DNA from 3 places in the Brevibacillus sp. MS2.2 genome. Region 3 is predicted to be linked to each of the others. Evidence: riboswitches for the same ligand, from Rfam matches in the RefSeq annotation. Region 3 holds a riboswitch; each other region holds the start of a gene.
What was found. A riboswitch is a leader RNA that binds a small molecule or an ion and turns the genes downstream of it on or off. The one in region 3 is predicted to bind cobalamin.
Positions count from the first base shown of each region.

Region 1: linked by a shared signal. The riboswitch ahead of nrdI (class Ib ribonucleoside-diphosphate reductase assembly flavoprotein NrdI) and the one ahead of HP568_RS09585 (ABC transporter substrate-binding protein) in region 3 are both predicted to bind cobalamin.
Region 2: linked by a shared signal. The riboswitch ahead of HP568_RS11875 (energy-coupling factor ABC transporter permease) and the one ahead of HP568_RS09585 (ABC transporter substrate-binding protein) in region 3 are both predicted to bind cobalamin.

Region 1 covers NZ_JABSUZ010000003.1:134,238-143,909, forward strand. Annotated here, with positions in the region: gene nrdE (class 1b ribonucleoside-diphosphate reductase subunit alpha) at 1-2,066, opposite strand, end outside; gene nrdI (class Ib ribonucleoside-diphosphate reductase assembly flavoprotein NrdI) at 2,053-2,412, opposite strand; cobalamin riboswitch at 2,574-2,773, opposite strand; gene HP568_RS03685 (alpha/beta hydrolase) at 2,944-3,765, shown strand; gene HP568_RS03690 (ACT domain-containing protein) at 3,799-4,311, opposite strand; gene HP568_RS03695 (hypothetical protein) at 4,351-4,680, opposite strand; gene mnmA (tRNA 2-thiouridine(34) synthase MnmA) at 4,703-5,815, opposite strand; gene tlp (small acid-soluble spore protein Tlp) at 5,955-6,173, opposite strand; gene HP568_RS03710 (hypothetical protein) at 6,298-6,513, shown strand; gene HP568_RS03715 (DUF952 domain-containing protein) at 6,518-6,868, opposite strand; gene HP568_RS03720 (hypothetical protein) at 6,888-7,133, opposite strand; gene HP568_RS03725 (glycerophosphodiester phosphodiesterase family protein) at 7,299-8,306, shown strand; gene HP568_RS03730 (hypothetical protein) at 8,379-8,564, shown strand; gene HP568_RS03735 (P1 family peptidase) at 8,626-9,672, opposite strand, start outside.
Region 2 covers NZ_JABSUZ010000010.1:101,375-111,046, reverse strand. Annotated here, with positions in the region: gene HP568_RS11890 (spore germination protein) at 1-951, opposite strand, end outside; gene HP568_RS11885 (GerAB/ArcD/ProY family transporter) at 941-2,041, opposite strand; gene HP568_RS11880 (quinone-dependent dihydroorotate dehydrogenase) at 2,193-3,284, shown strand; cobalamin riboswitch at 3,418-3,611, shown strand; gene HP568_RS11875 (energy-coupling factor ABC transporter permease) at 3,756-4,520, shown strand; gene HP568_RS11870 (energy-coupling factor ABC transporter substrate-binding protein) at 4,517-4,801, shown strand; gene cbiQ (cobalt ECF transporter T component CbiQ) at 4,798-5,595, shown strand; gene HP568_RS11860 (energy-coupling factor ABC transporter ATP-binding protein) at 5,592-6,440, shown strand; gene HP568_RS11855 (hypothetical protein) at 6,496-6,663, shown strand; gene HP568_RS11850 (DIP1984 family protein) at 6,946-7,407, opposite strand; gene HP568_RS11845 (hypothetical protein) at 7,606-8,100, shown strand; gene HP568_RS11840 (hypothetical protein) at 8,316-8,870, shown strand; gene HP568_RS29740 (hypothetical protein) at 8,894-9,064, shown strand; gene yjcZ (sporulation protein YjcZ) at 9,257-9,436, shown strand; gene HP568_RS11825 (hypothetical protein) at 9,521-9,672, shown strand, end outside.
Region 3 covers NZ_JABSUZ010000008.1:82,654-92,325, reverse strand. Annotated here, with positions in the region: gene HP568_RS09595 (pyridoxamine 5'-phosphate oxidase family protein) at 39-617, opposite strand; gene HP568_RS09590 (MBL fold metallo-hydrolase) at 786-1,730, shown strand; cobalamin riboswitch at 1,882-2,031, shown strand; gene HP568_RS09585 (ABC transporter substrate-binding protein) at 2,188-3,183, shown strand; gene HP568_RS09580 (FecCD family ABC transporter permease) at 3,185-4,222, shown strand; gene HP568_RS09575 (heme ABC transporter ATP-binding protein) at 4,231-5,007, shown strand; gene cobU (bifunctional adenosylcobinamide kinase/adenosylcobinamide-phosphate guanylyltransferase) at 5,032-5,598, shown strand; gene HP568_RS09565 (YitT family protein) at 5,878-6,534, shown strand; gene HP568_RS09560 (hypothetical protein) at 6,705-7,181, shown strand; gene HP568_RS09555 (N-acetylmuramoyl-L-alanine amidase family protein) at 7,166-8,272, opposite strand; gene HP568_RS09550 (WYL domain-containing protein) at 8,375-9,184, opposite strand; gene HP568_RS09545 (helix-turn-helix transcriptional regulator) at 9,171-9,672, opposite strand, start outside.

The DNA of each region.
Region 1 (9,672 bases), on a different contig from region 3:
CACTCTTCTACAGTCAAATGCTTCGTACGTGTATAGTAGAGTGACTTCAGACCTTTTTTCGCTGCGTAAATGTAATAGCGAGCCAGTTCTCTGGTTGAAATATTGCTGTTCACGTGCAGCACAGTCGATATTCCTTGGTCGATGTGCTCTTGAATTTCGGCAATCAAATCAATTACTTTGAATTGATCGATCACATACGCCGATTTGTAGTAAAAATAGTTTTCCTGCGACAAGTACGGCATCGGGTAATACGTCGTCGAGTTGGCATACGTTCTCGTTTCGATATGCTCGACGATTGGCATCACGCTAGAAGTCGCATTCTGAATGTAGGAAATGCTCTGTGTCGGTGCAATCGCCAAACGGTACGCATGGTAAACGCCATGCTTTTGCACCTTTTGCTGTAGGTCAGCCCAATCCTTTTGTGTCGGAATGTGCATTCCTTCGAAGAGAAGCTTTGCTTTTTCCGTCCGCGGACTGTAATCGTTCGTTACGTACTTGTTAAAATAAGTACCTTTTGCATATTCCGATTGTTCAAAGCCCAAGAAGGTCTTACCTGTTTCCTTGGCAATTTCCATGCTTTTTTCCAAGGAGTAGAAGTTCATCATCATGAAAAACGTACGAGCGAAATCCTTCGCTTCTTCACTCTCGTAAGCGATTTTGTTCTTTGCCAGATAACCGTTCAGGTTCATCGCACCAAGCCCTACGGAGTGCAGCTCGCGGTTTGCCTTTTGAACGCCTGGAGCGTTTTCTACACGCGTCATGTCACTGACGGCAGTAATGGCTTCGATTCCTTCGTGGACGGATTCACGGATCATTTTGCGTTCCATCACGTTGACGATATTGAGCGATGCCAGATTGCAGCTAATATCGCGACGGATGATATCCATCTCGCCGTAATTGGTGATCGTCGAAGTCTCTTGTAGCTGGAAGATTTCCGTGCACAGGTTGGACATTTTCACCGAACCAAGATCTTTCAGCGCATGGTTGTTGTTCGCATTCGTCTTGTTCATGATGTACGGATAGCCTGATTCCATTTGGATCATCGCGATTTTGGTCAACATCTCGCGTGCGCTCATCACAGTCTTTTTCTTGATGCGATCGTTTGCCAAGAGCTCCTCGTACATATCATCGAGGTCCATATCATCCAGATGCACGCCGTATTCTTTGTACACGGAGAACGGAGCAAACACAGTCAATGGCTTGTTTTCCTCAGCCAGCTTGTAGAACACATTTGGTACGATCAGGCCGATGGACAACGTTTTGATGCGTGCTTTTTCATCTGCATTGATCTTTTTGCAATCAAGAAACTCGTTGATATCCCAGCCGAAGATGTTATAGTACGCTGCTCCTGAGCCTTTGCGTTGCCCCATTTGATCCGCGTAGGAAAACGCATCCTCCAACAGCTTGAGAACGGGCATGACACCTTTTGCTGCGCCCTCGACGCCTTTGATCGGCTCTCCCCGTCCGCGAAGCTTGGACAGGTTCACGGCTACACCGCCGCCAATTTTGGATAGCTGCATACAAGTTCCCAAAATAAAGTTGATGGAGTTCAGTGAATCATCCATTTCGAGCAAGAAGCAGGAGACCATTTCTCCACGGCGGCTTTTGCCTGCGTTCAGGAAGGTTGGTGTCGCTGGCTGCAAGCGTTGATCCATCATGGATACTGTTAAACGCTTGGCGAGCTCAAAGTCACCTTGTCCAAGGGACAGTGCCACAACGGCCACCCGGTCTGGATACTGCTCCAAGTACATCGATTTATCGTTCGTTTTCAAGGCGTAATCTTTATAAAATTTGGAGATAGCCATGTACGAAGCAAATTGAAAATCAGCATCATAAGCCAAACGGAAAACTTCATCGACCTGCTCAACAGTGTATGTTTCATAGACGTTTTCATAGAAGTCATTCTCGATCAAATAGTCCATGCGTTCTTTGACACTGCCAAAAGTCATCGTGTTGGACTGCACTTCTTCCATGAAGACCGCAACCGCTTCCCGATCCTTTTCCAGTTGATAAAATCCGTCATTGCCACGCTGCATCAGTTCGTTGTTCAATTCAATATGCCGCAATTGCTGCCACCCCACTCGTAAATTGTTCCACGTCACGGCCGGTACCGGACAGTTCAAATTTAGAAATCACCGGAACGCCGTATTGGCTCGCGATCGTATCCGCGCTTTTGGCAAAGCTGGTTCCCCAGTTGCGGTTGCCGCTGGCAGATACTCCGCGCAGATGGACATGATTTCGCTTCAGGAACGTCGCCACCTTCTCCGGCACTTGTCCGAATCCCGTCGTGTATGTGATCAAAATGAATGGCTCGTCCAGCACCATATCTTGATCAATTTCCACATGTGGCAAATTAATTTTGTTGACGAATCTTCGGACGTTTCCTGTTTTTGAATCATAAGCGATTAGCATGTCCCTCATCCTATCCTGCATTTTTTACTCTGTATGTATGTTATTTAGCCAAAGTAAAAGCGCATCCGACGTTTACATGCCGAATGCGCGTGATGACTTCCATCTAGCAATTCGCCAATGCGAATTGAGCGCTCGAACACTTCCCTATCTCCCGTAGGTTAAACAGTGCAAGCGGTTAGGCAGGTCTCCTGGCTTTTGGATCATCGCTCCATTCTCACCTTCCCGATCGTTCATGATCAGTGGCATTCTTTCGCAAATGGAACTCTCTCATTACAGTGGCGGGACCGCGTCGGATTCTCACCGACTTCCCTATTAAGTCTACCAAATCTGGCTGGCAAACACCTTACCGCATCAATATGTAGTTGGCAAAACTTACTTTACCTCAATATATCGTAGGAGTCAAGCTCAGTATGCGCTCTTTTCGAAAACTAACTATTCTCCTTTTTCGGCTATTGCTAATCTCTGGTTCTCGTTCATATAATAGATTTTGTGCGTGTTGGTTAGCCATGGAAAGATTGGAGAGTAGCCCTCATGAAAAGCACCGACTATCAACCTGTCGTCATTCCTCGTTCTTACAGTAAAAGCATGACTTATCAAGAGCGGGACTATCATATTTTCGTAAGTGTTCCTGCCGATCCCCCTCCGGAATCAGGCTTTCCCGTCATATATTTGCTAGATGGCAACTCTGTTTTTGCCACCATGACCGAAGCGATACGGATACAATCACGTGGCCCTGAACGAACTGGCGTGTATCCTGCTATCGTCGTCGGGATTGGGTATCCAACGGACGATCCGTACCATCCTGCCCGTTTCTTTGATTACACCTATGAAGTTCCCGCCTCAGAGCTTCCTGGCAACCCAAAAGGAGCCGCCTGGCCTCAGATGGGGGGAGCAGAGCAGTTCCTCACCTTTTTGGAGGAGCAGCTCAAGCCTAGCATCGAAAATGACTTCCCCATCGATCGGACGCAGCAAGCGATTTTTGGACATTCGCTAGGGGGCTTGTTTGTCTTGCATGTACTTTTGTCGAGACCACACGCTTTTCAGCGGTATATCGCTGGAAGTCCCTCGATCCACTGGAATGAGAGTGTCCTGCTTGCGAAGGAGAGCCAATTGCCGAGCCTGCTGACAGATGACCTCGACGTCCATGCGCTCCTCACCATTGGAGAGCTGGAAAACGATGGCCGGTTCTTGGTCAAAGAAAAATCCCTGGCGATGGTCGAACGATTAGCCTCCATGGGCAAAGGTCAAATCAAAGCTTCCTTCCAAGAATTTGTTGCCGAAAATCATTCGTCCGTTTTGCCAGTCTTGGTTAGCCAAGGACTCAAATTCGCTACGAAAAAAACTGCCCGCTAAAAAAACGGGCAGTTTTTGTTTATCATGATTCGCTTACTGTAGAGATAACACTTTGGTGATTTGGGGCAGCTCTTCGATGGCAGCTACAATCGTCGGTGTAATCTCTTCGTCGGTCACAGAGATAAGCAGGGCATTCTTCCCTTTTTGCTCGCGCGATACATTCAACTTGGAAACATTGATTTGATATTCAGCCAGTTTTCGTGAGACGTCATAAATCACGCCTGGATAATCGATATGGTGAACCAACAACCCATGGGCCCCTGGAGGTATGCGACACGCGCAGTAATTGATTTCACTGATGTACACTTCTCTCCAATCTTGCGCGAAGGTGTACTTGTTCGCCCCTACCCGCAAAACCGCCAAATGATTCGCATATTCGCCGGAGCTATGTTGGACAGGTACCTTCGTACCGAGTCCTTCCACTAACAGCGTTGCGATTTCCTCTTTATTTTCATGAGCAAGAATACTTAATTGTGCACTCGCTAACTCTGGCTCGAGTCTTCGAATCAGTTCAGCCAGCTCACGCAGTCCAGCATGTTGGGTCATGTGATGCCTTCACTCTCCCAGTCAGGTTTATCCTTGTTTTCACGGCAGAATCCATGCTTCCGGCTCTTTCTTGATGGAGGATTCATTATCAGCACGATACCAAGCCGTCAACGTTTGCCCATCTTTCGTATAATAGATGCGGTAGATGGTATTGCCTTTTCCGCTGTTAGTAAAAGGACTTTCTTCCAGCGGAACCGCTGTCACTCCACCCGAGGTAACAACCCCGCCGTTCTCCTTGATGACGTTTTGGATCGTCGCCATATGCTCTTTCCCCAAGGAGGCCATCCCGAAATAAGAGATGATCGCCAAGAGAACCGCTCCCGCCAAAAACGAAACGATAATCACTTTTGATTTTTTCGCAGCATCCACCGAGTGCTTCCCCCGTCTTATCTTAGTTCTCTTTATCGACTAAGCGTACCTTGTCAATCGTACCGCCACCCAAGCATACTTCCCCATCGTAGAAGACGACAGCTTGACCAGGTGTCACTGCTTTTTGCGGCTGATCAAATACAACTTCTACGGTACCATCCTCCAGTGGGTGAACGGTTACTCCCTGATCCGGCTGGCGATAACGGAATTTCGCTGTACAAGTAAACGTTTCGGAAGGCTTCTTGTCACTCACCCAGCTCACGTTGGTCGCCAAGAGACTCTTCGAGTACAAACGGATATGATCAGAGCCTTCACCGACGATCAGGACATTCCGCTCCAGATCTTTGTCTACAACAAACCAAGGCTGTCCGCTCGTGCCATGACCTCCGCCAATACCCAAGCCTTGTCGTTGACCCAGTGTATAGTACATCAGCCCGTCGTGCGTACCGATGACTGCTCCATCTACGGTCTCGATATTTCCTTGTTTGGCAGGCAAATAGTTTTGCAAAAACTCGCGGAAGTTGCGCTCACCAATAAAGCAGATCCCTGTACTATCTTTCTTTTTCGCTGTATAGAGTCCTGCTTTCTCTGCGATCTCCCTTACTTGCGGTTTCGGGAGATGACCAATCGGGAACATCGTTTTGGATAGCTGTTCTTGGCCCAATACATTCAAGAAGTAAGTCTGGTCCTTGTTGTTGTCAGCACCACGAATCAGCTTGTACTCACCATCGATGTACTTGACCTGCGCGTAATGGCCGGTAGCAATATAATCTGCCCCAAGATCCATGACCTTGGCGAGAAGCTCACCGAACTTGATTTCACGGTTGCACATGACATCCGGATTCGGTGTACGTCCCCGTTTATATTCATCCAAAAAATACTGGAATACCTTGTCCATGTATTCTTTTTCAAAGTTTACCGTGTAATATGGAATGCCGATCTGTTCACAGACGCGCCGGACATCCTGGAAGTCTTCTTCCGCCGTGCAGTGGCCGAATTCATCGGTATCATCCCAGTTTTTCATGAAGATGCCGATGACGTCATATCCCTGTTGCTTAAGCAGGTAAGCCGTCACGGAGGAGTCGACTCCGCCGGACATGCCGACAACGACGCGTGTATCTTCTGGTCGCTTCATAAGTCTTTCTCCTCTTTTTCAATTTGTACCATTACAGATTACCATGTTTCACAAAACAAATCATGTTTTGTTGCACTTTTGCCCGATAGAATGAAAAAACGCCTGACGCGTAGTTGGCGCCAGACGTTCGGTAACAAGCTTAAGCCTGCGAAGATTCATCCTTGATTTCCGCACGATATCCCTCGATGCTTTCTTCACGACGCTGATTTTTCGCTTCGAGGGTTGCTTTTTCCTCAGCAGAAATCTCTCCAGCATGAGCCGACAGATAATCTTCGGACTCACGAATGTTCTCTTCCGTATTGGAAATCATTTGTTGAAGTTTTTCTGCGTTGTCAGAACGGTCATCCGGCTTCGCCATAATCGATACGCCTCCTACAAAGGGTTATATTCAACACCTTTACCATTGTGCGCCAATCATGGTTTCTTTATGTACCCGTGTTATAATAGAAGAAACGGATTAAACGAAAAAGAGGGTTTCACCTATGGCTTCCTTAGATTTGTTGGAAAGAAAGCTGCTTCGGATCATCTCTGATACCGATCCCGTCCGCCTGAAACGACAATGGGTGAAGGGGCAAAAGGTACCTGAATCCGAAGCGGAACAGCGCATGCGAATCGATCTTCTCTTGCGCAGACTCGACAAGCTACCTGAGGCCAAGCGCCAAGAAGTGCTGGCGCTACTCAAATGGTTTAGCTGGTAGAAGATTAACGGATGGACGTTCCCAGACGCCACTGACCGTCTATCCGATTCATTTGCTTCCTATCTACAATCGCCTCTTGATTCAGCGGTCCGTAGATGTGCGGATAAAGCAATCCATCCTTCGCTGCCTCGTATTTGACTTCCGAAGTCGTTTTTGTTTCATCCACAACGAGTACATACAACTCCTCGTCAAACTGTGCATAGACACGGTTTGCTACCTTTTCAAGCAGCTCGTCCCCTTTTGTCGCGTGAATAAAGCCTTCCTGGTCGTAATCGCGAGGTAAGTAATGATCCTTGTCCTTCCACTTTTCCCAGTATGCTTTTGGTACCATGCAGTAAATAATAGAGTCTTGCATGTTTCTCCTCCGAATTCGATTATTTTTTTGGCATTGCTTTGTTCAGGTGACGCATAGCTTTATCATAGAACATCTGGTCCATTCGCCCCTGATCATATCGCCATTGAATGAAGTTACGCAGAGAGTGCAAATCCACCCAGGCATCCTTCGCTTGCGGATTGCGGTCAGGTACCTCTCCCGTTACTTCACCTTCGTAGACAAGCTTCGCCATCTCAGTTGGGTGCATACCGATCTGATAAGCGATTTGGTGTAAAGCTATTTTCATGGAACCTCCCCTTGCTCTTCATGGGATACATCTTATCTTCCGTCTATTGTGCCAGTCTTTTCGAATGATGCCAAGCCCCAAGCACTACTCCCAAAGGATGTACCTTCCTCCCTTGCGTTTTGCTACAATGAACAGAGTATTTGAAGGAAGGGGCGGTATCCCATCATGTCAAAACAACAAGATCAACCACGAAAGAAATGGTTCCAGCGAAAACGCATCTGGCTTCCCCTTCTTTTCGTCGCTTTCCTGTTTCTGGGTAACAGCTCTTATCTTGCAAAAGAGCCAGAAGGCGAGCCTTTTTTACTTGCTCATCGGGGGATGGCACAAACCTTTCATATGGAGAACATCACCAATGAAACGTGTACGGCGGAACGGATTTATCTACCGGAGCATCCGTACCTGGAAAATACGATTCCGTCCATGCAGGCGGCTTTTGAAGCGGGCGCGGACGTTGTCGAGCTCGATGTACAATGGACGAAAGACAATCGATTCGCGGTGTTTCATGACTGGACGCTCGACTGTCGGACAAACGGTACCGGTGTCACGAGAGATTATACCTTGGCCGAATTACAACAGCTTGACATCGGCTACCATTATACAGCGGATGAAGGGAGAACCTTCCCCTTCCGTGGAAAAGGGATTGGCATGATGCCCTCTCTCGATGATGTGCTACAAACATTCCCTGATCGCTCGCTACTTATCCATATTAAAAGCAATGACCCACTCGAGGGGAAGGCGTTAGCGGATGCTTTGGCAAAATTGCCTGCTGAACAACTGGCACAGCTCTCTGTTTATGGCGGTGACAAGCCAATCGAGACATTGAAACAACAACTGCCCCAGCTGCGTGTGATGTCTATGGCGACTATGAAAAGCTGCCTGATCCCGTACATCGCAACCGGTTGGTCCGGATATGTACCAGAAGCCTGTGCGCAAACCCAATTGCATATTCCTGATCAGATTGCCCCATGGCTCTGGGGTTGGCCAAATCGTTTCATGGCAAGAATGGAGGCAAAAGATACCCGCGTGATCCTAGTCGCAGGGAGTGGAGATGTGTCGCAAGGCTTTGATGTTCCGACTGATTTAAAACGAGTTCCAGAAAGCTTTACTGGGGGAATATGGACGAACCGGATTGATCTAATTGGTCCAGCCTTTCACGAAAACGTAGAAAAATAATGAAACGATTCCCCAACATATTCGTATATACTTATACGGAATAGACTTCCAACCTAACTAGGAGTGATTGATATGCTTAAGAAGCTTTTGAAAAATTTACTCGGTAATCACTCATCTTCGCACAAGTACCGGAAATACAGTAGCAGCGATTACAAGCATCGCAGAAAATACAGCTCTAGCAATCGGTACGGACGTTCCCATTACGGCAGCTCTCATTATAAAAGAAAGCACTCCAGCCGTAGCTTCTTCAGCAGTTAAACAACTGTTTAACAAGTGATCAGACAACAAAACTCCGCTAACGCTAGCGGAGTCTTTTCATTTAACGAGACATGATTTCTACGAAACGATCCAGTGGCAATGCATGTACGGTTCTGTTTTTCTGGCCTTGTATCGTTTCCGCCATCAACATGGAGTTCAAAATCGCTTCCTTGACTGCTTCGATTGCTGCTTCAAACAGTGCATCCAGTTGTTCGGACGGAAACATTTTCACTGTGCTCATTTGCTCGTCGCCATATGAATAGCAATTTCCTGTGGAGAAGGTCAGAAAGAAATCACCGCTGCCCTCCTCGCCAATTGCGCCGAGCTGTGCCATTGCGAGTGACGCTCGCTTGGAAATGCGCTTGCATTGTGTCGGCAAGAGAGGCGCGTCTGTCGCAATCGTCACTAAGAAAGAACCATCATTTTCAGGTGTTACCCACGGCAATGGAACTTCATTTTCGGAGATCATCTGGCCCACAGGAATACCATTCACTTTTAAATCCTGTCTTCTGCCAAAATTCGTCTGCACCAATGTCCCGACAGTAAACGTGCCACATTCAGTCTCAACGATGCGTGAAGAGGTTCCGATTCCGCCCTTGAATTCGAAGCAGATCATCCCGGTACCCCCACCCACATTGCCTTCCTCGACATTTCCTGTTTGCGCCTCTACAATTGCTTCTTCCAAATCCTCGTACTGAATCTGCGTCTTTTCGAGATCACTCAACCAACCATCCCAAGTCTCCGCGACGATTCCATTAGAAAACGGTTCAAGCCCCTCGATTTTTCTCGTCGCACGAGCAAGATGATGATGTGCCAGCCCTAGCAGATGGCTTCCCGTAAATACAATCGGTGTCACAAGCGTACCGGTCTCTTCTATCCAGTGACTTCCCGTAAACTCCCCCGTACCGTTAAAGGAGAAAAAACCAGCAGGGAAATGCTGCCCCTCCAATTGTCCTTCGTTGGGAATTATCACCGTAACACCCGAACAAACGTCTTCCTTGAGAATCGTTTTGTGGCCGACCCGCACTCCTTTTACATCCGTAATTGCATTATACGCACCTGGGGTACCCGTCCCAATCAATACGCCACATTCTCTCGCTCGTTTTCT
Region 2 (9,672 bases), on a different contig from region 3:
AATAAATAGCTCCATCGGCGCGGAAAACGGCAGTCCTTTTCGGCCTTGTGTAACGGTAGCGAGCAATTGAAAAGGATATTGCTCTACATTATAGGCCGACAGGGCAATCCAAAAGCCAGGCAGAAAGATCGCGATCCAAAATCCACCCAGGCGCAGCATGCGTTCCAGCCATACATAAGTAACAGGATACTGATCATCTTCGGGAGATTTGATTAGTTCGAGCAAGGTAACAGGTGCCACGATTGCCAAGGGTGAGCCGTCTATCAACACGATCACTTTACCTTGCAAGAGCATGTAAATCGCAAAGTCAGGACGTCCCGTATAATCAACTAACGGAAACAGCGAACGAGTATTGTCACTGAGTAATTTTTCCAGGATAGCGCTATTCAAGATTTTTTTTGACCTACAATTGAGGAGCCTCTCGCGCATCATCTCCACGAGATCCGAAGATACCCCATCTGTGATATACATCATCGCAACTCTTGTACGCGAGCGCGTTCCGAGAATAAAAGGCTCGTAGGCCAGGGTAATTGTTCGCAGACGCTTGCGGATGAGAGCCACGTTTGTGGAGAGATCCTCGACGAAGCCGTCGCGGGGACCTTTGATCGATATCTCTGTATTGGCTTCCTCAGGGCCACGCTCCGGCCGATTGGAGATGTCCCAAGCGAATGGAGGGGAGTCTCCAATGAAAATCAGCAAATCTCCTGCAAACAGTCGCTCCACCCACAACTCTGGGTTCGTGAAGAGTGGGAAAAGAGGCAGGGAGCGCAAATCACCAATAGCCAGGAATCGCTCCAATTGCGGCAGCGCCGTATCTTGTAATTGACGAATGTCTGCAAGTCCTTCGCAATAAAGCATCAATACAGGCTGGTCCTCAGATGTGACCGTGCGCAAAAAAACGACGTCCGCACAATGCGCGAGTTTTTCCCGCAGTTCCTCTTCAAGGGTCATAAGGGGCCTCCTCCTGTCTGGATGGTTTGCGCAGGGATAGCAGGATGAGCGCGAGTGAGACAACAATCATGGTGACGAAGTAAAGTGGGTAGTATACACGCGATAAGAAGGCTACGAATTGCATGTCGCTGTAAGGGAGGCCGGTGAAGGCGATCATGCTTCCGCCGAAAAACAGCATCATGAATTTGCGTTGCTTTCGAGTTCGTATCGTGATCAAATCTCCTAAAAGAATCAGGCAAAGCGTTATTCGAATAAAAGCACCAGAAAGCCACTGAAAAATCGAGAAAAACTCCATGTTCTCGATGTCTTTTCCGATTGTGAGTAGCCGCCATTGTTCAAATGCAGGAAAACGTTGACGAGCGGACTCCACAGGTCCAAATTCTGCAATTGCTCCTGTCAGTGGGCTGAGTGTCAACAGCAGTGTGATACCGAGCATGACAAAAAAGTGTACGAGTCGAAACGGCTTTCGTACGTGATGCTGGAGCAAAAGGAGCAGAAACAGCTCGGTGAAACCGCCGCCAACGTAAAGCATCCCATGTAGCAGCGGACGAAAACCGTTTTGGAAAAGCGGGAGCAAAAAACTATAATCCTTTTTGGGAATATTGCCAAAAGCGACGAAAAATCCGAGCAACACGACTACGGGGAGCAAGACGCCTGCTGTGATTCCAACGGAGGTCATACCTCCAATAGAAGCGAGTACACATAGCCCGACCAAGGCTAAAGCGGTCACCCACTCGGGTGTACGAGGCAAGTAGTTTACGGTTGTCCAAGTTTGCGTATCGATCAGATTCGTCAGCGCCATGAGGTACAGGCAGATCATGATTGGAACGAGCAAGAGATTGCTGACGATTTTTCCTGACCGTTGTGAAATCCATTCATACAAAGATTGTTGATCCAAACTTCGATTAACCACAAACAGCAAATACGCCCAGAAGGAAAAAGGGATACCAGCAAGTAACACGCTCAACCAAGCATCTCTTCCGGCTTTACTCAATAAGAGGGGGATGACGGTTACGTGGTTCGTAATGCCGATCGTCAGCATCATCACCATAATGGCTTGACCAATCCCGATTTTTCCGTCCACTTTCATGAAAGACTTATCCCCCTGTGCGTGGTGGTGCTGTTAGGATTTGCCTGCTTGCTTGGAAATATGTATCACGTATAAAGGTTACATCCGTCCGAAAAAGTATGGTATTCTACTATGAGGTAAAAAGGTAGAAACGGAGTAAGGAGTGCAGCCGATGTATCAGCTCATAAGAAAATATCTGTTCCAGCAAGATGCGGAAGAGATTCATGAAAAGACAATTGGTGCCTTAAGGCTGGTGGAGGATTCTGCTCCAGGCAAAAGCATCCTGAAGATGATCTATCAGGTAAAAGACCAGCGATTGGAGAATAAGCTGTGGGGAATGACGTTTCCGAATCCAGTCGGACTTGCAGCCGGTTTTGATAAAAATGCAGAAGTCTATCATGCGTTAGGTGCTCTTGGTTTTGGGTTTGTGGAAATCGGGACGTTGACGCCGCAGGGGCAGCCAGGCAATCCGAAGCCGCGTTTGTTCCGCTTGCCGGAACATCAAGCTGTCATTAACCGGATGGGCTTCAACAATCACGGTGCGTATTTGGCTTCCCAGCATTTGGTCGATTACGCATACTCAGATGTTCCGATTGGGATTAACATCGGAAAAAACAAAGTAACGCCGAATGAAGAGGCGGCCATCGACTATAGCAAATGTATGGACATGCTCTATGCATACGGTCACTACTTCGTCATTAACATCAGCTCTCCGAATACCCCGAATCTGCGTGACTTGCAGGAAACAGAGAGCTTGCGTCATTTGGTGCGTGCAGTAAGGGAAAAGGCATCTGAAATGGAAGCACGTTCCATCAAGAAAAAACCGATATTGCTGAAAGTAGCACCAGACATGTCGGATGAGCACATGCGCGATGTTGTTCACGCTGCTGTGGAAGAAGGCATTTCCGGAATTATCGCAACCAATACGACCTTGTCACGTGAGGCAGTTTCCGGACATCGATTTGCCGAGGAAGCGGGCGGCTTGAGCGGAAGACCTCTTACGGAGCGTTCCACTGCTTGGGTGAAGGAGATTTATCAAGAAGTAGGAGACAAGGTACCAATCATCGGTGTCGGGGGCATTTATAACGGCGAAGATGCCTACGCGAAAATCCGAGCAGGAGCCAGTCTCATTCAGGTGTATACAGGGATGATTTATCAGGGCCCAGGTATTGCTAAGCAAATCAACAAAAAGCTGCTCAAGCTCATGCAGCGGGATGGTTTTAAACATATTAGTGAAGTAATTGGTGTAGACGCAAAAGAATAGAGAGAACAAGTACGCATAGGTCGATGGCTCCGTTTGTAGTGGGTCATCGACTTATGCGTTTTCACTTATATTCTTCCGATTTATGTAGTGATCCGGTATAATGATGTGGGACAAACATGAATTATCTGTCAATTGTATATTGTCGGCGTTAGGTGCCTTTATGTGAAGCATAAAGGGTAACAGGGAATCGGGTGAAAGTCCCGAGCGGTCCCGCCACTGTAACCAGGGAGCTCTCTTTGAGAAGGAAACCACTCATTTTCGTATGGGGAAGGACAAAGAGCGCATGGATCTGGAAGCCAGGAGACCTACCTATAAGCCACACCCACAGAACCTTCGCGGAAAGGAGCGGTGAATACGGGCAATGAGGCTGTATAGTCAGTCTGTTGTTTTGTGTGCACAATCTCGTCCAGTGATGGATGGGATTTTTTTGTTTGTAGGAATAGAACGAAAGTCAGTGAAGGGGGAAGGAACATGAATCGATCTCGTCTGGTATCTACTGGTCTGATGATCGCGGGGTTTGTCCTGTATTTTTTGCTCAATGAACCAGAGACAGGACATGCGATGCACATCATGGAAGGGTATTTGCCATTATCCTGGGCCTTATTTTGGTGGGCTGTCTTCTTGCCGTTTTTTATACTTGGGATTCGCTCGATTAACAAGATTGTAAAAGAACATCCTGAAATGAAGCTCCTTATTGGCGTTGCTGGAGCGTTTGCGTTTGTTTTATCTGCACTGAAAATCCCTTCGGTTACAGGCAGCAGCTCTCACCCGACTGGAACAGGCCTTGGCGCCATTATGTTTGGACCTTTTGCGATGTCTGTGTTAGGGAGTATGGTGCTCTTGTTTCAAGCCTTGCTTTTGGCACATGGAGGCTTGACTACGCTAGGAGCAAATGCTGTATCCATGGCGGTAGTAGGACCACTGGTGGCATACGGAATCTATCGAATGATCATGAAAGTGGGCGGAAGCCAGCGTCTGGCTGTTTTTGCGGCGGCTGCTTTGGCTGACCTCGCTACGTATGTGGTGACTTCCATTCAACTGGCGCTCGCATTCCCGGCTGAATCTGGTGGAGTGTTGGCCTCGTTTGCCAAATTTGCAGGAATTTTTGCATTCACGCAAGTGCCGCTCGCAATCAGTGAAGGGCTGTTGACCGTTCTTGTTTGGAACTGGTTGTTATCTTACAACGCAAAAGAGCTTACACAGCTTCGTTTGCTCAAACGGGAGGAATCGCTGTGAAAAAAGGATGGAACTGGCTATTGCTCTTGGGGGTAATCGTACTGGCGATTGTCCCGTTGTTGCTGGTGCAGGATTCGGAATTTGGCGGCGCAGACGGCGTGGCGGAGGAAGCGATCAAGGAAATTGCCCCGAACTACGAACCGTGGTTCCAGCCGCTGATAGAACCGCCAGGAGGAGAGACGGAGAGTCTATTGTTTGCGGTGCAGGCGGCGTTGGGAGCGGGAGTGGTTGGCTACGCAGTGGGTTTGTACAAAGGTCGGTTGGATAAGCGGAAAAAATGAACGGGCTCCAACTTGATTCTCTTTCTTATCAAAACAGGCTGAAACGTCTGCCTCCAGCACATAAGCTATTGCTGGCGAGTGCATTGTTACTGCTCGTCCTGGTGGGACATGTATGGATGCAGATGGCGGTCGTTGTCTGGATGACGGTATGGGTAGTAGTGTATGCCCGTATTCCTGTCCGTATCTACTGTGCCTTTATGATCGTGTCGCTCTCGTTTTTCATGGCGGGGCTCCCTGCCCTATTGGTAGAAGGAGCGAGGGCAGGAGAAGTACAGGTCCAGGTCGCGGCAGTATGGGAACTGGGTTCGTATGTTCTCTATGTGCCGATGTCTTCCTTCAGTAAAGTTTGGATCTTATTTTGGCGTACCATGGCGAGCTTATCTTGCTTTGCCTTCATTTTGTTTACCGTGCCGTTTGCCGAAATCTTGCAGGTGCTTCGCTGGCTCCGTATGCCTGTCATTGTGACTGACTTATTAATGATCATGTATCGGTTTATTTTTGTGTTGGTAACGATTTCTCACCAGCTCTGGATTGCCCAACGTTCTCGTGGAGGTCATCGCGGCTTCCGCGCGACGCTTCGAGATGCAGGAGTTCTCGTTGCGCAATTGTTTGTCAGAGCGATGCGCAAATATGAAGCCTTGCACAAAGGGATGGCGGCTAGAGGCTTCGGGGAGAGCATGCAGGTGCTCGCGTTTCATACTCACGCTCGCTCGCGACGCTATGAATGGGAGTCAATCGCAGGTTGTATGCTGCTGGTACTGCTTGAGTGGTGGACAGGAGGTTGGCGGTTATGACATCACGGTTGTTAGAGTTCATCGATTTGCAGTACACGTATCCGGGAGGGCGGGGACCCGTCCTGTCTGGGTTGTCCTTATGGATTCCAGAGGGGAAAAAATGTGTCCTTTTGGGACGAAATGGCTGTGGGAAGTCGACCTTGTTCTTGCATGGAAACGGGATCATCGAGCCACAGCAGGGACAGGTGCTGTGGAAGGGGAAACCGCTGGTCTACAAGCGAGCCGCCCTGCAAGAAATGACGCAAAAGGTAGGTTTGGTCTTTCAAGATCCCGAGCATCAGCTGATCGCAAGCACGGTCGCGGAAGATATATCCTACGGTTTATGTAATCAAAAGCTGCCTGTGGACGTAATCCGGGCAAAGGTAGAAAAGGTGCTGGATGCATTCGGGTTGAGAGAGCTGGCAGAAGCTCCGATTCATCATTTGAGCCTGGGACAAAAACGGCGTCTCGCACTCGCAGGGGTCATGGTCATGGAGCCCGAGCTATTGCTGTTGGACGAGCCTACTGCGTATCTGGATCGCTATCAGACGAAAAATTTACTGCGGGAGCTCGATGCCATTCACCGGCAAGGAACGACTGTTTTGATGGCGACACATGATATGGATATTGCCTTTGAATGGGCAGAGTGGATTTGCATCATGGATGAAGGCAGGCTTGTGTTTGCGGGAGATCCGCAGGAGGCATTGGAAAATAGAACTATGCTGGAGAGTCTTCATCTGGGTATGCCGTTGCTCGTTGATGTGTGGGAGGCACTCCCTGAGCAGTGGAAGCGGGAACTTGGCGGAAATATTCCACGTTCGGTCGACGAGCTGCGAAAAATGCTCAGTGTTCAGCGAGTGTGGTGAATGGAGTGGCCGCTTTCGGGTAAGCTAACCAGAAAAAGCCATGGAGGTACGCAGTATGGAACAAGAAGATTCTGTCGGGAGTTCATCTGTCCCGAATCATCAGGAAAAAGGAATTTCCCGCCGCGTGAAGGATGAACTGTTGTATCAAGTTTTGGAGAAAGATATGACTACCGTCGAGCAGGAAAAAAAGCTAAAAGATGATTATTTAAAAGGAAAGGCGTAAAATTGCGCCAAAAAGCCCTTCTCGCCACATAAAGGCGTGAAGGGCTTTTTCATGGGATGATCCCCGTACCCACCCTCGTCTGTCAGACAAAATCAACACACGGTAGTTACAATACCTTGTACGCATTACTCATGTCACATTACTGGGCGTTTTATGTAAGAGAGGGATTTGAACCCTCAGGGTTGCCCCTCGACCCGACCAATGAGTTTTCAACATTAACCCTGTTGAATGGGGACGTGTTCGCCTTTTGCAGACAGACTACCGACTTCCATGTCTCTTACGTCAGGTTTCTTGCAGCTCCGTTAACCAGTTGAATTGTTGAATGCTTGCATCCAGTTCCCGGTACTGCTTGGACAGCTCGTCGACTTGCTTTTGCAACTGGGCAATATTAACAGTCGAGCAAATCTTGACCTCCGAACGGCTGTAGCGATCATGCTTGACTGTAGCTGCTTTGATCAGGTCGGCCAGCTCATTGCGTTTTGAACCGAGAACATCACGTTTGGTTAACGCATCGGAGAGCGTCATTGTCTCGTTAAAGCGGCAAGACGCATTGGTTCGATTGATTTGCTGAACAATACGTTCGAGCTGGTCAAACAACTGATACAGCTCAGATAAGAGATCGTTAGGATTTTCAGGAGGAAGCTCGCCTTCCTGAACCTTTGCGCTGTTATGCAAACGGTGCCCCAACTGTTCAATCCGTTTTTGATAATCGGCACGAATGATTAACGCTTCCGCGAGTTTCACAACCGTAACCCCCTATACCAATCTGATTGTTTATACGTTTGTTTGTTTGATTGGTTGTGGTGAAAAAAATAAAATATGGTAAAATTTGATTTTTGCTGAAAAGGTAAGAAGATTTGTGCGAATTTTGTAGGGATATGTCCATTCATCACGAATAACGTAAAGAAGGCACTTACTTACAATGGGAGAAGTGATGAGGTTGTGATTTCAACTTTGAATAAGACGCTATGCGTTCAGCAACTCGTAGAAAAATTAAGAGACAAGCAGCTTCTTCATGTACCAATCGCTGATCTTCGAGAATCCAATAAAGCGTTGTATGAATACGTCAATCAGCTCAATGACTCGATTGCGATCATTCCGACCACGATTAATTCTGTCATTACAGGGGTCATCCGCTTCCAGGAAGGGTACTTTATTACCTTGGGCATGCTCATTTGGAAAGATGCCAACAAAAAAGGGGCGTTCAAAGAAGGGACATTTCTTTTGTACAAGCATGACGCTCATGATTCGATTGAGGATTGCGTCCATATTACCAATTCCATCGAAAATCACAATTTGATGGAAAGTTTGTTCTTTGCGTGCTGCGAGAGCAAGGATGGCGATTCCGTGCTTTCCTATTCGCATATCGAGCATGCGATTACATACGGAGAGCTGTATCGTGACATGAAGTCCAAAATCAAAAAAGGGTTTGCGTAATTACTGCAAAACGAAGTGGAAAAGCTTTACATTCCGTATTTTGAGTGATATACTGCTTTAAATTTTAAAAATTTCCAATTGAAGAGGAGTTTACCTATTCATGATGACCAAGAAGTAACGTCTTGCCATTCACCAGTTGGCCCGACCCCCTCCATGTAAATGGTTTTGTTACCCACAAATAAAATCCACTTACAACAAAATGGAGGAATATCACGATGAGTAAACCAGAAATGAATGTTGCCCTAGTAGTTGGTCCGGATACGGACCTGGATAGCCAAGCAATCCGGAATACACTTGAGTATTTTGGAGCCCGAGTCTTTACGTACTGGATTGGTCGACCAAGCGATTTAATTGATGTCTTGAATGGCACCGACCTTTACCCAAATACCGACATGATTGTTCTGAATTTCCATGGCGATGAGGGAAGCCTCATCATGCCAGAGCTGGGCGAGGACGTTTACGAGGAAGGAGAACCAAAGGGTGATTTTGGTCCTGACGAGGTTAGACGTTTTGCCAAGCTGGATGGAAAAATCGTGTTAGGTAACGGTTGCTCGCTTGGTGATCCCGAATTAGCGAAGGCCTTTCTGGACAGTGGATGCCACACGTATATCGGGCCAGATGATTACCCGGATGGAAATTCTGCGCTGATGTTCGCACTGCGCTTTTTCTACGAGGTAATTCAAAACAAGAAAAGCGTGGAAGAAGCTTTTCGAATCGCAAAAGCAACGGATGAAGAAACCGAGATGTATCAGCTCTATGTAAAAGAGTAATTGCAACGAAAAGAGAGCCTTGTATGAGGCTCTTTTTGCATTCTTCTGCCCGAAAAGTCTTAGGTTATCATTCATCTTTGTCTACCCCAGCTACATCAGCACCTGAAGCGACTACTCCTGCGGCAACAGAGAAAGCGACGATCACGAAGAGTGAATTTGAACAGATTGAAAATGGGATGGCTTTGAGGAAGTAAAAAAAATAGTGGGCGGGGAAGGCGAACTGCTCGCTGAGGTTGATAAAGCTGGAGAGGAAGGACACACGATCGTCTACATGTATGAGGGAGAAGGGACGATTGGAGCAAATGCAAAACTTTCTTTCCGAGGCCGGAATTCTGCAAGTAAAATCGCAAATCGGACTGCAATAGGATGAAAAAGGGCGCAGGCAAATGCTTGCGTCCTTTTTGCTTAGTAGGTCATGGTACAGGCAAAACTTCCGCGAAACGCATACAGTACTGTGTCTAAGGAAAGGAGGAGGCAGAATGGGTTTCTTTAATGGCTTTGATGACTTTGCTCTGATCCTGGTTCTGTTTGTTTTGCTTGTCATTGTCGGATGTGATTGTGATTAGGAAACGGGTTTAGCAAAAGAGTAATGCAAAGGGACATACAATCCCTTTGCATTATTCATTTATGAATGGAGGGGAGGGTGAAAAGTGGCTAGAAAAATTCATGGTTTTACCCCTGAGTTTTCTGACTGGCTCAAGTCGAATAAGGTCTCGGTCAGAAAGCTGCAAAAAAATCCTGAATCCCTTGGTCAGTATTATCAAGAGTGGGCAAAAACAAGCCGTAGGACGAGAAAAGAGCC
Region 3 (9,672 bases):
AGAAGCTGCGAGCAAGGCAGCTTCTTTGCGTTTTACGCTTAGTTATCCCCACCTGCTGCGGGAAAAAGCTTTTGTCCCAAGGGTGTTGGCAATCCATCCATGCTTACTATGTTGTATTCCTTTTGATAATCAAGCAGCTCCTGCTCGTCTTTAGCCAAAGTCCATTTCTGAAGGGTTTCGCGTTCTTTTGAATAGGAATAGAAGGGGATAGCCCAGCCGCAAGAAGTCTTTACTTCCTGTATGTTTACGGTAATGATTTGACGAGCACCAGGCAGAAGCGGGAAATCATTTACGAGCTCATCCCACCGAGGTGTATCTGGGAGAATAACCGTTCCTTTGCCGAATAGGCGCATGATGAGAGGGGGGCCTTCAAATGCACAGAACATGATCGTAATCCTGCCATTTTCCTGTAGATGTGCACTGGTTTCGTTTCCACTTCCAGTCAGGTCTAAATAGGCGACCTCATTAGGGGATATTATGCGAAAAGAATCGTATCCTTTCGGTGAAAGATTCACGTGACCATCTTTGTCCATAGGAGCAGAGGCAACAAAGAACATCCGTTGCTTCTTGATAAACTTCTCATGCTCAGGTCGTAACTCAGAAAAAAGCTGACCCATTTTGCACCCCTCCAGATAATGGAATTGTTTTTGCTGCCCTCATCATACGATAAAAATATGAAGATTTTGTGTTGTTTATCTCCAATGCGTCCAAAATAGATGGTAAAGTGTAAATATTCCTACAACAAAATGGCATCTCGAGACTTTTTGAAAAGGAGGAGTATTTACATGCAATCATCACAGCCAATCGACTTAGGGGAACGCATCCATTTAATAGACGGTTTCGATATGGGCTGGGCGGAACGTACGGGGACGTATGTGATCGCGGAAGAGGAGCTTACATTGGTAGAAACAGGGCCAAGCCCCTCTGTCCCATACATCAAGGCTGGTCTCGCCAAGCTCGGTTATACGCCGGAACAAGTAAAATACATCATCGTGACGCACATTCACCTGGATCATGCAGGAGGAGTAGGACTGTTTCTGAAGGATTGTCCGAATGCAAAGGTCGTTGTCCACCCGAAAGGTGCACGTCATCTCATAGATCCGAGCCGACTGATCGCAGGCGCGAGAGCCGTGTATCATGATGATTTTGATCGATTGTTTGATCCGATTGAGGCAGTTTTCGAGGAGCGGATTTTGATTCGCGGGGACGGAGATACACTCAAGATCGGACGGAATTGCACATTGGAGTTTCTGGATTCCCCAGGTCACGCCAATCATCACTTCAGCATCTACGATCCCGTAAGCCGCGGCATGTTCACAGGTGATACCGCAGGTGTACTCTATCCACAGCTTAAAAAGGATGGTATTCACCTCGTGCTGCCATCTACTTCGCCGAATCAGTTTGACCCGGATGCCATGTTAGCGTCTTTAAGCCGTTTTGAAGCGAGCAAGTTGAGTCGGATTTACTTTGGTCATTTTGGGATGTCAGAGCAGGTAGACGACGTGTACCGCCAAATTCGTGAGTGGCTCCCCATATTTGTGGCGGAAGGAGAATCAACGCTTGCTGCTGGTCAAACTTATGACGAGCTGTCTCGTAAGTTAGTTGAACGAGTCTCGGATCATCTACAGTCACAAGGCATTAATGAGGACCACGAAGTTTTCGAGGTACTCAAGCTCGATTTGCAAGTATGCTCCATGGGCATTCTGGATTATTTGCACAAACGAGGGTAATAGCCTGCCAAAAGCTTTACATTTGCCTGAACCTTTTGTTCAGGCATTTTTCATTTTTAGCAGGCAAGAAAGTACTGCCTTATGTGTTTGTCATTCTTTTTTCATCCAAGGAATGCTATGATGTAGGATGAGTCATGAACTGTGACAATTTCAAACGTAACAGCAAATAGGTGCCTCGTCTTTCTAACAAAAAGATCGGGTGAAAAGGGAAGTCGGTGAAAATCCGACGCGGTCCCGCCACTGTAAATCGGCTCGTTCCTCAGCCGTAAGCCAGGAGACCTGCCTGTTTGTTTTCGTGCCTGTTGCCTTCGCGGAAAGGATCGGCCTATTTCAGGAAGCAGACCATCCTGTCTGTTTGCCCAAAGGTGCCGACCCTTTTGATTTCCGAATGGAAGCAAGGGTCGCTTTTTTATTGGAAATAACAGTCGATTTGACATGCAGAAAGGAAGTTCTACATATGAAACGTTCATTGCGATTCATGATCCCCCTGCTAGTTGCGGCGAGCCTTGCAGGTTGTGCGGGTAACGATAACAGCCAGCCAGCACCAGGAGGACAAACAAGCGCACCGCAGCCAGCACCGCAAGAGAATGCGGCCGAGCAGTCTGCAAAACAAACAACGTATCCATTGACAGTCACGGATGCGGCAGGAAAAGAAGTAACCTTTGCAAAAGCTCCTGAGCGAATTGTCTCAACATCACCTGCCGAGACTGAGATTTTGTTCGCACTAGGCTTGGAAGATCGGATCGTAGCTGTCTCAGACTATGATGATTATCCAGATGCGGCGAAGGCAAAGCCAAAAGTTGGCGGGGTCGTCAAACCAAACGAAGAAGCAATTCTCGCTCAAACGCCGGATATGATCGTTGGTGGAATTTCGATGGAGAAGCCAGTGGCTGACAAGCTCAAATCTCTCGGGATGCCAGTCTATATTAGCCATCCGACAAAGATGGATGATATCCTTAACAATGTTTTGACGATGGGAGTTATCACGAATACACAGGAACAAGCCGAAAAAGTCGTCGCGCAAATGAAGAAAGACATCGCGTACGTTCAAGAAGCAGTGAAAAATGTAAAACCGGAAGAGAAGAAAAAGGTATACCTGGAATTTTCCCCGGGCTGGACAGTCGGAAAAGGCGAATTCATGGACGAACTCATCACGCTGGCTGGAGCGACAAACATTGCTTCCGACACCGAAGGATGGAATCCGATCAGTGAAGAAAAGATTTTGCAAAACGACCCGGACGTCATTTTGTATGCGAGCGGAATTACCGATGAAAAGTCTGGCGTCAAGCTGGAGGATCTGATCGCGAATCGCAATGGCTGGGATAAAATGAAGGCGATCCGTGAAAAACAAATCTTTGGCATGGACCAAAATATTTTGTCCCGTCCTGGTCCACGTATTACACAAGGGTTGATCGAAGTAGCCAAGACGATTTACCCTGACCTGGTGAAATAAAATGAAGAAACGATTGTTCATATGGGGAGGAGTAAGCTGTTTCGTTCTTCTGGCATCAATAGTTATCAGCATCTCGATGGGGGCGGCCCAACTCCCCATTTCGCAAGTATGGCTCATCCTGCTTCATCAAATCCCGGGCTTGTCTGAGTGGATCAGCGTAACGTGGCCAGAGTCTTCTGAGCAAATTGTCATGAAGGTTCGTTTTCCACGCGTTGTATTGGCTGTCTTGATTGGGGCCTGCTTGTCACTTGCAGGAGCGGGCTTTCAGGGCGTTTTGCGCAATCCGCTCGCTGATCCGTTTACGATGGGCGTGGCATCCGGTTCTGCTGTCGGAGCAGCCTTCTTGATCCTTTTTGGTTTGCAAATCAGCTTTTTGGGTGCATGGAGCACGCCTGTCGTCGCTTTTCTTACAGGACTGCTCAGTTTATGGATCGTACTTGGACTCGCGAAAACGCAAGGAAAGCTGCAAACCGAGACCTTGATTTTGTCTGGTGTCGTGGTGCAGGCTTTTCTCGGCTCGCTCGTTTCCTTTATGGTGTCGCTATCTGACCAGACGGTGAATGAGATCGTGTTCTGGCTTATGGGCAGCCTGTCATTTCGCGGCTGGGCCTTTACATCTGTCTTGATTCCGTACTTGGTCATAGGTGGAATGGTGCTTGTGAGCTATGCGCGTTCCTTGAACCTATTTGCGTTAGGGGAGCGGCAGGCAGCGCATCTCGGCGTCCATGTGGATCGAACGAAGCTCGTGGTTCTGGTCGTCTCGACTTTCCTGACCGCAGCGGCAGTTTCTATCGCGGGAATTATCGGATTCGTTGGCCTGGTGGTACCGCATCTCGTCCGATTGCTGGTTGGTCCTGACCATCGTATTTTACTGCCCATGGCTGCGATCTTCGGTGGTATTTACGTATTGTGGGCCGACACGCTTGCCAGAATGCTGTTGAGTCCAACGGAAATCCCGCTCGGCGTCGTGACAGCATTTTTGGGAGCACCGTTTTTCGCCTATTTATTGAAGCAAAATAAACGCTTTAGGAAGAGGTAACGTAAGCGATGATCAATGTGCGTAACTTGCAAAAATCGTATCAGGATACGCCAGTTTTGCACGGCATCGATTTTTGCGTGGACAAGGGAGAATTTTTTGGCATCATCGGGCCCAATGGAAGCGGTAAATCCACTCTGCTAAAAATCATTTCAGGTGTCATTAAGCCAGATGCAGGAGACATATTGCTTCAAGAGAAAAAGCTTCATTCCTATCCACGCAAAGAGCTTGCCAAAATACTGGCTGTTTTGGAGCAAGAGGGTCTGCCGCCAGTCGGCTTTCGTGTCCGAGAGGTGTTGGAGATGGGGCGCTTTCCTTACCAAAATTGGCTGGGGGAAGAGAAGCAGGATGTCGCATCGCTCATTAATGAAATCGTACAGATACTCGGTCTTGAACATTTGGAAGAGCGCACACTGGATCAGTTGAGTGGTGGGGAAAAGCAGCGCGTAGCTTTGGGGAAGGCATTAATCCAAAGACCCCAAGTGCTGTTGCTCGATGAACCCACGACTTACCTCGATATCGGGTACCAGATTCAACTCATGGACATTGTGCGAAAATGGCAAAAGACCACGCAGGTGACAGTCGTTGCTGTGCTGCACGATCTGAATCTGGCTTCCTTATACTGCGATCGTATTTTGATGCTGCATAAAGGAAAGCAGATAAGCGTCGGCGCACCCAAAGACATCTTGCAAAGTGACAGAATCGAGGCTGTATACGGAACCAGACCGATTGTCATGGAACATCCTGTTCATCATTTGCCGCAAATTATTTTGCAATCGCAAGTATAAGAGGTTGTGTAAGGAGACAGAAGCATGATTGTACTCATTACAGGTGGAGCACGCAGCGGAAAAAGCACGTTTGCCGAAAAATACGCGGCACATTTGGGCTCCTCAGGTGTTTACATCGCGACCGCACAAAGCACTGATGAGGAAATGGAAGAGCGGATCTTGCACCACCGAGACCGCCGCTTGCAGTCCAACTTTCCTTGGCAAACGATCGAGGAGCCGTACGCATTGACAGAGTGGCTCGAGAAGCTCGCAGCGCAAGTGGACATACAAGAACAAAAGACAGTCATTCTGGTTGATTGCTTGATTCTTTGGGTGTCTAATTGGTTGCTGCATGTTGGAGAGGAGCAGACGTTTGAGCAAGTGCTCCAGCAGGTTGATGTGCTGGTAAACAAGTTAAAAGACTACCCGGGTACGGTCTTACTGGTGACAAACGAAGTAGGCGACGGACTCGTCCCGCAACATCCGTTGGGACGTATGTTCCGTGATTTGGCGGGCTTGATGAATCAACGCGTGGCAGCGGTTGCCGATCAAGTTTTTCTTGTCACAGCAGGGATTCCGGTAGAGCTAAAAGGACAAGCTTTCCGATTTTAACGCGGTGAAAAGACGGTTTCGAGTCGTCTTTTCACCTTTTTTTATGATATAATACAAGAAAAGCCATGGAAGGGATCAGGATACCATGCGTCCCCATAGGACGATCTGGAAACGTTTTGACCTCTCCTACATCTAGCTTCGTAGTAGTCGATCGTCACTGAAGACGACTAATCTACTACGAAAGCGAGGCCCTTTGTATGAGTAGCGACTTATACTTTCGATGTTCCTCGGTAGTCGGTTGGTCGTCTGTGCCTAAACCGACAAAAATGCGAGGAAACCATGATGAGGAGAGCGCTGCAGTTATCTAAGCGTTACAGTATGATTTTGTTTGGAGCTTGTTTACTTGCTTTTGCGTATTATCACATTAACTTTCAGAACCATTTGTCTGAAGGTGGGTTTGTTGGCTTGGGGTTATTGGCGAAATACGCCTTTGACTTGTCGCCAGCGATGGTGATGCTTTTACTGGATATTCCATTGTTTTTGGTTGCCTGGTTAGTAAGAGGCCGCCAGTTCATTTGGGACACGATCTTTGCATCACTTGCTTTTACCATGTTTTACGATTTGTTTGAACGATTTTCACCGATTGTCATGGATATGAGCAGAGTGATGCCACTGGCGTCTGTCCTGTCCGGTGTATTGACCGGGCTGGGTACCGGATTGGTTCTGCGCTATGGAGCTGCGACAGGTGGAGACGATATTTTCTCTCTGTTGATCAGTAAGTACACGGGATTGTCTATTGGTACGGTCTTTCTTTTACTGGACGTCATTGTGCTTTGCATGTCGTTCTGGTTCGTACCGATGAAAGAGATGATGTACACCATTTTGGCCGTTGTCATTTCTAGCCAAGTCATCACCTGGACCGTCAATCATGGTGCAGGAATGGATGTCATGGAAGAGGAGCACGGGCATGGAAGCGTCTCGATGACCCACCGGTAATGTGTAGATATTTAGTTGAAAAACATGCCTATACAAAAGCAAGCAAAAGGCCAAGTCGGTTTTCATGTCGACTTGGCCTTTTGAACGTTTATGACCGTTTTTGTACATAATATCCTGCTTTCCTAGTGGATACTAACCAACACAGATACTATCGATGGAAAGGACCTGCCATGAGCGATCCGTTTTTTAGCAACTACAAAGCATTCGTTGTCATACCAGCGGATGAGAAGCAAATGGGACCGGAGCCTTTTGAGCCGAAGGATTACGCCAGCCATTTCATCCTGACGTTTTCGTTGTACGATGCGGTTATTTCCTCTTGGAGGGAAGCGACAAAGTATAAAGTGCAGGCAAAAAAGGGTCTGTCGAATGTGATTGATGGTTTCAACGCCAAACGCCGTGGTACAGCCCGTCTGCATTTGCTGGAAATGGAAGAAGACCAGGCGTATTTCGTCCTGGCCTTGTCGTTGAAAATCCAAAAAGACAATGAAAAAGCAGTCATGGAGACAATCACCAATCTGCTGGAGAAAGATTTCGCAACCGACTTGTTGATCGGAGAGACCTGGTATCAGATCATTGGTGCCAAAGGGAAATTCGAGCGGAAGCTGTTCTCCTACAACGTCCAGCCGTACGATTATCGACCGAAGTAATCTGCTAGAGCTTCCGTAATCGCCTGTGCAGCTTTGTCCTGATAGGACGATGTACGGACGATGCCTTCATCCTTTGGATTCGATAGAAAGCCAAGCTCAATTAAGACGGACGGATCATCGTTTTCGCGGAGGACGTGATAATTGCCAAAAGAAATGCCGTTGCTTCTTAAACCGATGCCCCCTGCCAAGCGAGACTCAATCGCTCGAGCTAACGGCTCATCCTTGTCTTGCGAATAATAAAACGTGAGGGTACCGCTATTTGGCTTCACAGAAGAATTGTAATGGATGCTAAGGAAGGCATCCGCCCTCTTTGATTCGCTAAAAGCGACACGCTGCGCTAGCGAAGGCTTTTGTGTGTCACTTGTCCTCGTCATGAAGACTTGCGCACCCCGTTGGCGCAGTTTGCTGGCGAGCAGCATGGACGTTTTATAATTCAACGTTTTTTCCATGCTATTCCACTTCGTTCCTTGTGTCCCGATATCAGAACCACCATGTCCCGGGTCAATCACGATGACTTTTCCTTTTAAGCCTGGCGTTTTGGAGCTTTTGGACACCGGAGCGTTGGCCTTGGCATCGCCAATATACGTCGCAGACACCCAGCCTGTTTGTCCATTGGAAGTTCTCGCTTGGATCCAGTCTCCTTGCTTTTTCAAAATATCTACACGGGTTCCTCTGGGCAGCGAAAGGATAATCTCATGGCTCGTGCTTGGTCCTTTTCGCATTCGGAGCGAATCGGCCATAACCGTGCCTTGCTTGCTTTTGACAGTGGCTGTATTGGCTGGTGAAGTTGCTGAACCCGTACTCGATACCGCTCCTTTTTGCAAGTAATACCCCGCAACCCAGCCTACCTTTTGATTGTATCTAATTTTTGCCCAACCGTATGCTTCATCGGTAATCGTCACGACCACTCCATACGGCACGGTCGCGACAACAGATGCATTGGGGGCTGGTTCACTGCGAACGTTCAGAGAGGTTGCGACCACTTTTGCCTGGATGACACTTGCTGCTTGCGCCGGCTCCGTAATAAACGGCCATGACAGACTAAACCATAGTCCACATATGAGAGACGCTTTTTTACATGTTGTTTTCATCATTTCTACCTCTGACTTGGATTAGCTACTAGCTCACCTGAACTATGATAAGGGAAATGCAGGAAATCGAATAGGGTATGATTTCCTGATTTTTTGGGACAATCAAAGTGGAGTTTCGGTATATCTTGCCAAGGCGTTCGTTGCCGACTCTGCCATGCGCTGTTTGAGTTGATCGTTTTCTACTACTTTTACACGAAGGCCGAGAAAACGAATGCGGGATAAAATAAACTCCTGCTCGTCGGATAGATAGTGCAGGGTGATCGTATATACCAGCGATTCTGAATCAAAAGCGACCTCTTTGTCAAAGCAGGAAAAGGCGTACAATATGCGCTGGAGCTCAGCGTTGTAACGACGGATGATCATAATTTTTGCCATCTGCTTGCGCTGTTGGATCTGCTCCGAAATAGTCGGTAAAAAACTTTCATACCATACATCTTCTATGTAAAGCTCATCGACGGAGCGAATGAGATGTAGCGGAGTCGTGATCAGGCGATTGGAAGACATGTTCAGCCAGATCAGGTACCAGGCCTTCTTGGCAAGTGAATATTCCAGCTTGTAGGGAACTCCTCGTTGATTGCGAAAAACCGGGCCTTTGTTCGTGGCTGCGGTTATTTTTATGTGATTTTTGCCGAGAATAATTCGCCGCAGGGGGCGCACGAGCGGACTCCAGAGCTGCTTGGCCTGCGTTTGCGCCTTTTCCACGAATCGTTCTTGTTCGGTCGATTCACTTTCTGGTATTTGTGTCAAACGGTGGAGCTTAGCGAGTGTAGCGGGCTCGAAAATTTCTGCCGCAGACGGATTTGCCAGCATCAGGGCCAGCCAAGCTTTTTCGTGTGAGGTTACCGGATAAACACCTGCTTCATCGAGACGTGTCACTAGCTGGTAATTATGTATCTTATCAAACAGATTCATAGTAGGCGAGCAGCTCCTCCCATTCTTTTTGGAATTGTTTGCGAAGAAACAGCGGTTCAAGAACTTCGACGCTTGAACCGAAGCTGCGTATCCACGGTGTAATTTCCATCGTGCTGTTCACGTTTATTTCGTACACAAAGCTTTCCCGTGATTCTTCTGTCACAATCCCCCATTGCCCCTGTGCCTCCACTCGCTCTTTGATAAAGGAATGAGGCGTGTCCCGAGGCTGGAAAAAGCGAAGGCGTACGGTTACGAGTTTTCCGGTATCAATCAGCCAACTATGGGTAATGCGCTCATCCGCACTCGCTTGCAAGGAAGAGAAGATTTCCGGCGTAACGGATTTGCCTGTTACGAGCTTGGTCATACCCTCCACACGGTATTTGCGGAGCGGACCATTGCCACATCCTTGTGCCAGCAAGTACCATCTGCCGTATTGATGATCAAAAATAACCCGGAGTGGAATCACTTTTTGATGGCGCCCGGATGTA